2 regions of the Ensifer sp. VA4 genome follow, and region 2 is predicted to be linked to the other one. Evidence: predicted binding sites of a transcription regulator. Region 2 holds the regulator's gene; the other holds the start of a gene.
The links. Region 2 encodes LexA, which represses DNA repair genes until DNA is damaged. Its sites were predicted from a motif close to TGTTCNNNNTGTGTTCNG; they were not measured.

Region 1: the regulator LexA is predicted to act here: its motif matches at 1,359-1,376, upstream of AC0C6X_RS01205 (PA0069 family radical SAM protein).

The regions. Positions count from the first base shown of each region.
Region 1 covers NZ_JBVQPO010000001.1:237,979-241,305, reverse strand. Annotated here, with positions in the region: gene AC0C6X_RS01205 (PA0069 family radical SAM protein) at 136-1,293, opposite strand; gene AC0C6X_RS01200 (glycosyl transferase) at 1,477-2,013, shown strand; gene moaB (molybdenum cofactor biosynthesis protein B) at 2,295-2,837, opposite strand; gene AC0C6X_RS01190 (4-(cytidine 5'-diphospho)-2-C-methyl-D-erythritol kinase) at 2,839-3,327, opposite strand, start outside.
Region 2 covers NZ_JBVQPO010000006.1:314,432-317,758, reverse strand. Annotated here, with positions in the region: gene AC0C6X_RS12905 (serine hydrolase domain-containing protein) at 1-171, shown strand, start outside; gene AC0C6X_RS12900 (acyltransferase family protein) at 202-1,284, shown strand; gene lexA (transcriptional repressor LexA) at 1,760-2,488, opposite strand; gene AC0C6X_RS12890 (hypothetical protein) at 2,806-3,102, opposite strand.

The sequences.
Region 1 (3,327 bases), on a different contig from region 2:
ACTGCTTTGTGACCTTCCAACGTTCAGACCGGATTGCCTGAAGGGGGCGATAGCTCTCCCATTTCCCGGCATCCTCGGCGCGCATCGTTGGTCACAAAGCCGGAATAGCCATCGCGCTGGCCATTCCGGAAAACTTCAAAGAAGCGAGAGCTGCACCCCCGTTCCGAGCGGCGGCACGAACAGATCGTCACGCAACTGCCGGCGCGTCGGGTTGAAGCCGAGGCGCTTGGTGGCGAGATCGAAGCGGCGGCCGATCTGCCAGGCATAGGGACCGGCGCCTTTCATGCGCTTGCCGAATTCGGCGTCATAGTCCTTGCCGCCACGCATGGAGCGGACGAGCGACATGACGTGCCGGTAGCGATCCGGATAGTTGCGCAGCAACCAGTCGCGAAACAGCGGGCTCACCTCCAGCGGCAGCCGCAGGAGCACATAGCTCGCCTCCGTCGCCCCGGCCGTCCTCGCCGCTTCGAGAATCCTTTCGATCTCATGGTCGTTGAGTGCCGGGATGATCGGGGAGACGAGAACGCCGGCTGGGATACCGGCCTCGGCCATGGCGCGAATCGCCTCCAGCCGCTTGGCCGGCGTCGCAGCGCGCGGCTCCATCGTTCGCGCCAGCTTTCGGTCGAGCGTCGTGACCGAAATACCGACGCGCACCAGCCCCTTCTCGGCCATCGCCGCGAGAATGTCGATGTCGCGAGTGACCATCGCCGACTTGGTGACGATCATGACCGGATGGTTGGCGTCCCTCAGCACTTCGAGGATCTGGCGCATGATGCGCCATTCCTTTTCGATCGGCTGATAGGGGTCCGTGTTGGTGCCGATGGCGATTGGCCTGACCTTGTAGTCCGGCCGCGCCAATTCGCGCTCCAGCAGCCGCGCCGCGTCCGGCTTGGCAAAGAGCTTCGCCTCGAAATCCAGGCCCGCCGACAGACCCATGAAGGCGTGCGTCGGCCGGGCGAAGCAATAGATGCAGCCGTGCTCGCAGCCGCGGTAGGGATTGATCGAACGATCGAAGGAAATATCGGGGGATTCGTTCCGGGTGATCACCGTTCGTGGCTTCTCGACCTGGACCTCGGTCTTGAAGGGCGGCAGATCCTCCAGGCTTTCCCAGCCATCGTCGAAGCTTTCCCGCGCCTGCGGCTCGAAGCGGCCTGACATGTTGAGCCCGGCGCCGCGTCCGCGGCGGCGGTCGATGTCGATCCGCAGGCCCGTTGCGCTCATCATCGCTTCGGCGACGTCCGCCGTATTGGCGGGCGCAAGCGCGCCCTGCCTGATCTGAGACAGCTCGTTCATTGGAATCTCCCCGGAATCAGATATCTGATCCCGTTTTGTTCTGATTATTTTCCTATCGTGAATACGAGAACAATTCAAGAACAAAAAACAGCGGCGGTTTGGTCGGGGATCCGCGCTTCCCGGTTCGCGACCAACGCCGGCCGGGCATGTAGCAATTGTGGCGGTGATGCGGTAGGACGAGCTATGCTGACGATCATCATGGAAACGCGAGACAACGAAGCCGAGCTGGTTCAGACGCTGTCGGTGCTCGTCGCCGGCGCCGTGGAGGGCCTGGTCAGTGATGTGATCATCCTCGATCACGGCTCCAAGGACGGCTCATCGCGTGTGGCGGAAGCGGCCGGCTGCCGCTTTTGCGTCGACTGGAATCTCCGCGAAATCGTGCGTTCGGCACGCGGCGAATGGCTGATGCTGCTGGAACCCGGTGCCCGCCCGATCGGTCGGTGGGTCGACGAGCTTGCCGAATATGTCGCGCTCAACAGGACACCTGCGCGCTTCTCCGATTCCAGAATGCACCGCAGGCCGTTCCTCCGACGATTGGTCCGGCGGAAGAAACCGCTGGAAGCGGGTTTCCTGATGAGCAAACACGATGCGCTGACGGTGGCCGAGGGCAACCGATGCCTTGGTGACATGACGAATGTCCGGACCGTTCGCAAACTCTCGACGGAACTCGTTCCGGCCTGGGTTGCCGTCGAAAGCAGGCGGGCGCCGGGGCCTCGCTGATTGCCGCATGAGAAAGGTGCCAGTCCCCGCGGGACGGCACCTCAAGGTGGCTCTCAAATGACCGTGTCTGATAAATTTCTTGCCGGGCAGCATTCTGGCTGCACGTCGTATCCCCTTGTCCTCCCCGCCCGGGAATAGCGGCGGGGAGGTGTCCTTGCAGCCCGAAGAAAGGTGCGGCGGCCGATCTCGCTGGGCTGACATCGGACGCTAATGACGGGAAAAATGGCTGTCTGTTACAAAGGTAACAGGCTCGAAGAGCGAGGGGCCGCAGCGGCTCCGGCTCAGCCGCGTTTCAGGTGTTCGTCGAGCCGCGGCATGATCTCGACGAAGTTGCAGGGCATGTGCCGGTAGTCGAGCTGTTGCTTCAAGATGCCGTCCCACGCGTCGCGGCAGGCGCCCGGCGATCCCGGCAGAACGAAGATGAAGGTGGCATTGGCGACGCCGCCGGTCGCGCGCGACTGGATGGTCGAGGTGCCGATCTTCTCGTAGGAGATCCGATGGAAGATCTCGGAGAAGCCGTCCATGCGTTTTTCGAAGAGTGGCTCCAGCGCCTCCGGCGTCACGTCCCGGCCGGTAAATCCCGTGCCGCCCGTCGTGATCACCACGTCGATCGCTGGCTCGAGCGTCCAGGCCTTCACTTGCTCGTAGATCCTCGCCTGATCGTCTGGCACGATCGCGCGTGCTTCCAGGCGGTGGCCTGCGTCTCGCACGCGCGATTCCAGCGTGTCGCCTGATTTGTCATCGGCGAGTGTGCGTGTGTCGGACACCGTAAGGATGGCGATTCCGACGGGAATGAAGGGACGTTTTTCGTCGATGCCGGCCATTCTACCTGTCTCTCCCTGTCGTGTTGCAGGCGAGAACGTACCAGCCGGGCTGCGCCGCCGAAAGAGTGCGCGCTGTCGCAGCCGCGCGTTCACCGTCGTCGAAAATGCCAAAGCAGGTGGCGCCCGAGCCTGACATCCGCACCAGGATCGCTCCGGCTTCCGTGAGCGCCTGGCAGACGTCGCTGATCACGGGCTGCAATTGTTGCGCCGGCGGCTGCAGGTCGTTGCGCATCGTTGCCATGGCCGACAGCCAGTCGTCCATCGTCTTCAAGTCCAGAGGCAGCACGAGCGGCGGATTGGTCTTGTTCGCGAGCGTCCGGAAGACGACAGGCGTCGAGACGCCGACGAGCGGATTGACCAGCACGAGGGGCAGGGATGGAAGGTCGGCAAGCGGCGTGATGTCCTCGCCGATGCCCTTCGCCACGAGAGGTTTGGCGGCGAGGCACATCGGTACGTCGGCGCCGAGCGTCAATGCCATCGCATCGAGGCG
Region 2 (3,327 bases):
GAAAAAGCCCGCGATTTGAGCCGTTTCGTTCGCATCCAGCATAGTCTCATCGACGCAGCCCGACGCGCCTATGAGCGCGCCTACAAAAGACGCAAATCCGGCTGGGCGCCTCGCAGGCTTATAACATCAGTCGACTACGGTGCCGACGGACGGATTACCACGCCGTGCTGATCCATGAGACATTCGGAGCGGGGCGGACGAGTGCAATCGTCTTCAGAGCAATACTTTGAAAAGCTGGATCACGTGCGAGCATTCGCCGCCTTCATGGTGTTCACTTGGCACTTCATCCATGCCGGCGGGGTCCCAGTAAATTACGTCCCGGCCTTGCCGCTGCTCTCATTGCTTGAGGAAGGCCATACGGGCGTTTCGCTATTCATGACGCTGAGCGGGTACCTGTTCGCCAAGCTGCTGGACGGCAGGCAGATCGACTATAAGAGCTTCCTGTGGAACCGAGCCCTTCGTCTGCTGCCTTTGTTGACGGTCGCACTGCTGCTGCAGGCGGCAGCCTGGATTGCCAACGGATCCTCGGTTCAAGCAGTCGCGACACAGATCGCGCTTGGAAGCATACTTCCAAGGTGGCCGAACGGTGCTTGGAGCATCGCCGTAGAATGGCACTTCTATCTGATCCTTCCCGCAATTCTCTTCCTGCGGCGATTGGTGGCCTTGATCCTGATCTTTACGGCGGTCGTGTTGCGCCTGAGCCTGTTTATAACCGGCTGGGAAATCCATCCAACCGCGTACTGGACAATCATCGGTCACTTCGACCAGTTCGTTGCCGGGATATATGTCTGGTATCTCTTCCGAGGTGAACGCGTGCGGCCCTTGGCAGTCCTTGCGGTCGCCATGGCGTTCGTCACCTTCTACCACTGGTTCAACATCAGCGGCGGTTTCTATGGGCCTCAAGCATCGCCCGTATGGATCTATCTTCCCGCCGCCGAGGCCGCGTTCTACGCCGTGATGATCGCCGCCTACGACGGATCGAAATTGAGTTTGCCTAAACGGCTATCGGCCTCGATTTCCTTCGTAGGCACGGTCTCCTATTCGATCTACCTGCTTCACTTTTGGTACTATGGCCCCGCTGCAAAAATGGTGACGCAGTATCTTGGTCTTCTGCCCTTTGGGCTTTCGCTTCTGTGTTCCCTGCTGGCTTTTGTGCTGTTCCTGCCGATCGCAGCACTCAGCTACCGATGCATCGAACAGCCGTTCTTGAAGCTCCGTACGAGATACGCGAGGCGTGGCCCTCATTTTAGGCCGGAGAACTCTTATACGGGTGCCCTGCGCTGAGATTCCCGGTCAGCCCCCACTTGTGGGCCAGAAAGCCCTCGACCTCCGGTCAGACTGTGATTGCTGGGCGTTGGTGAAGATGGCCTCGGCACTAAAGCAGGCGAGCCATGCAACCGCTGTAGTGGTCCGAGATTCCCGAGAACTGGCGAGGACGTAAACCCGACGGTACTGCTGCTCGTCGAGAAGAAGGATGCCCGTCGAGCATCATAGCCCAATCGCTGGCCGGGCTATAAACGCCCACGATGCGCCAAGAAGCCAGTGAAGGCGACGGATTGCCTGCGGTTTTCCGCGCCATAGACCCGAAGCCGTCATATACGACGCCATCCGAGAGTGACAGGCGGCGCTCCAACTCGACTGGGAGCCAAACCTCCCAGGCCGTTTGCCGGACCCTATACAAGATACGCAGACGCCGCCGATGTCCCGGAGAAGATATTGGGCAGCGAAAGGAGCTGCCGTTCCAGATCTTGTCCGGATGTCAGTGGTAGCGGCGGATCAGTCCGACGAGCTTGCCCTGGATCTTCACCCGATCGGGTCCGAAAATCCGTGTCTCGTAGGCGGGATTGGCGGCTTCGAGCGCAATCGACGCGCCCTTGCGCCGGAAGCGCTTCAGCGTCGCTTCCTCATCGTCCACGAGCGCCACGACAATATCGCCGGGATTGGCCGTGTTGCCATTGCGGATGATCACCGTGTCGCCGTCGAAGATGCCGGCTTCGATCATCGAGTCGCCCTTGACTTCGAGGGCGTAGTGTTCGCCGTTGCCGAGCATGTCGAGCGGAACGGTGATGTCATGCGTGTTGTTCTGGATGGCCGAGATCGGCACACCTGCAGCGATGCGGCCCATGACCGGCACGGACACCGAAGCGTTTTCAGCCGCTGGCGCCGGCTTTGGCAGTGCAGCAGGGGGAGGTGCTGCCGGTTTGCCGAGGCTTCCCTCGATCACGCTCGGGGAGAAGCCGCGGCGCGGCTGCTGCTGCTGGATGGATGCGTAGGCTTCCGGGAGCTTGATGACCTCGAGCGCACGGGCCCGGTTCGGCAGACGGCGAATGAACCCGCGTTCTTCGAGCGCCGTGATCAAGCGGTGGATGCCGGATTTCGACGCCAGCTCGAGCGCATCCTTCATTTCATCGAATGATGGCGGGACGCCCGACTCCTTCATGCGTTCGTGAATGAACAGAAGCAATTCCTGTTGCTTGCGGGTCAGCATGGCACGTCGCTCCAGAAGCGTGAAACAAATCAAGAACAGACACTATCTGTTCCATATGTGTTCTGCAAGTGCCTAAAATTCCGTGAATTCAGGCAATTGACGCGTCTGCGCGTATCAATCGGTCACTTTTACGGGAGCAAAGCGGGTTTGAGTGCGCGAAATAGGGCCTGCGGCGTGGCGCATGGCGAGACCGTGAGGTTGATTCGAACGATTCGTGATCGTTTTCGTGGAGCAGGCGAGCTGATCCGGTGTTCAGGTGGAATCGCTGTAAGCGGAAGGTACTAAAGCGACGTGCGTTCATCCGAACGCTCTTCGCTTTAGGCCGGCTGCGTGCTGGAGCAGGCGTCTTCGAATTCCTTCACCGTCTCGGGGGTGTTGTCTTCGGGAAGCACGGCGTCCGCCGCATCGGTCGCAACAGCTGTGTCGCCGTCATAGACGAACGACTGGATGTAGAACGCAATCGCGCCCTTCCACACTTTGCGTCCGTCGATCTGATGGCAGGGAACGGCGGTTTCGAAATCGGTCTGCAGTTCGTCAACCGTGGCGGCGCTGAGCTTGATGTCAGGCATATTGGGCGATGCGACTATCGAAGCGAGGAGGAGGGCGGCGAGCACGGTGATCGTCCACTTTGATGCAAGGGTGGGACTACGGGGCGGTTAACGATGTGAACCGCGCTTTCGTTCCGGTGTCCAGCAAGCCTGGCGATCACTCTGACGTGTTCAACAGCTCTTTGAGTGTAAGCTGTGGCTGTTTTACGTCACGTGCCCGACGCGCAAAGGCCGCAGGGCTTTGCAGCAGCGGCGCGCTGCGGCAAGGGGGGCGGCGTCAGCGTATTTCCA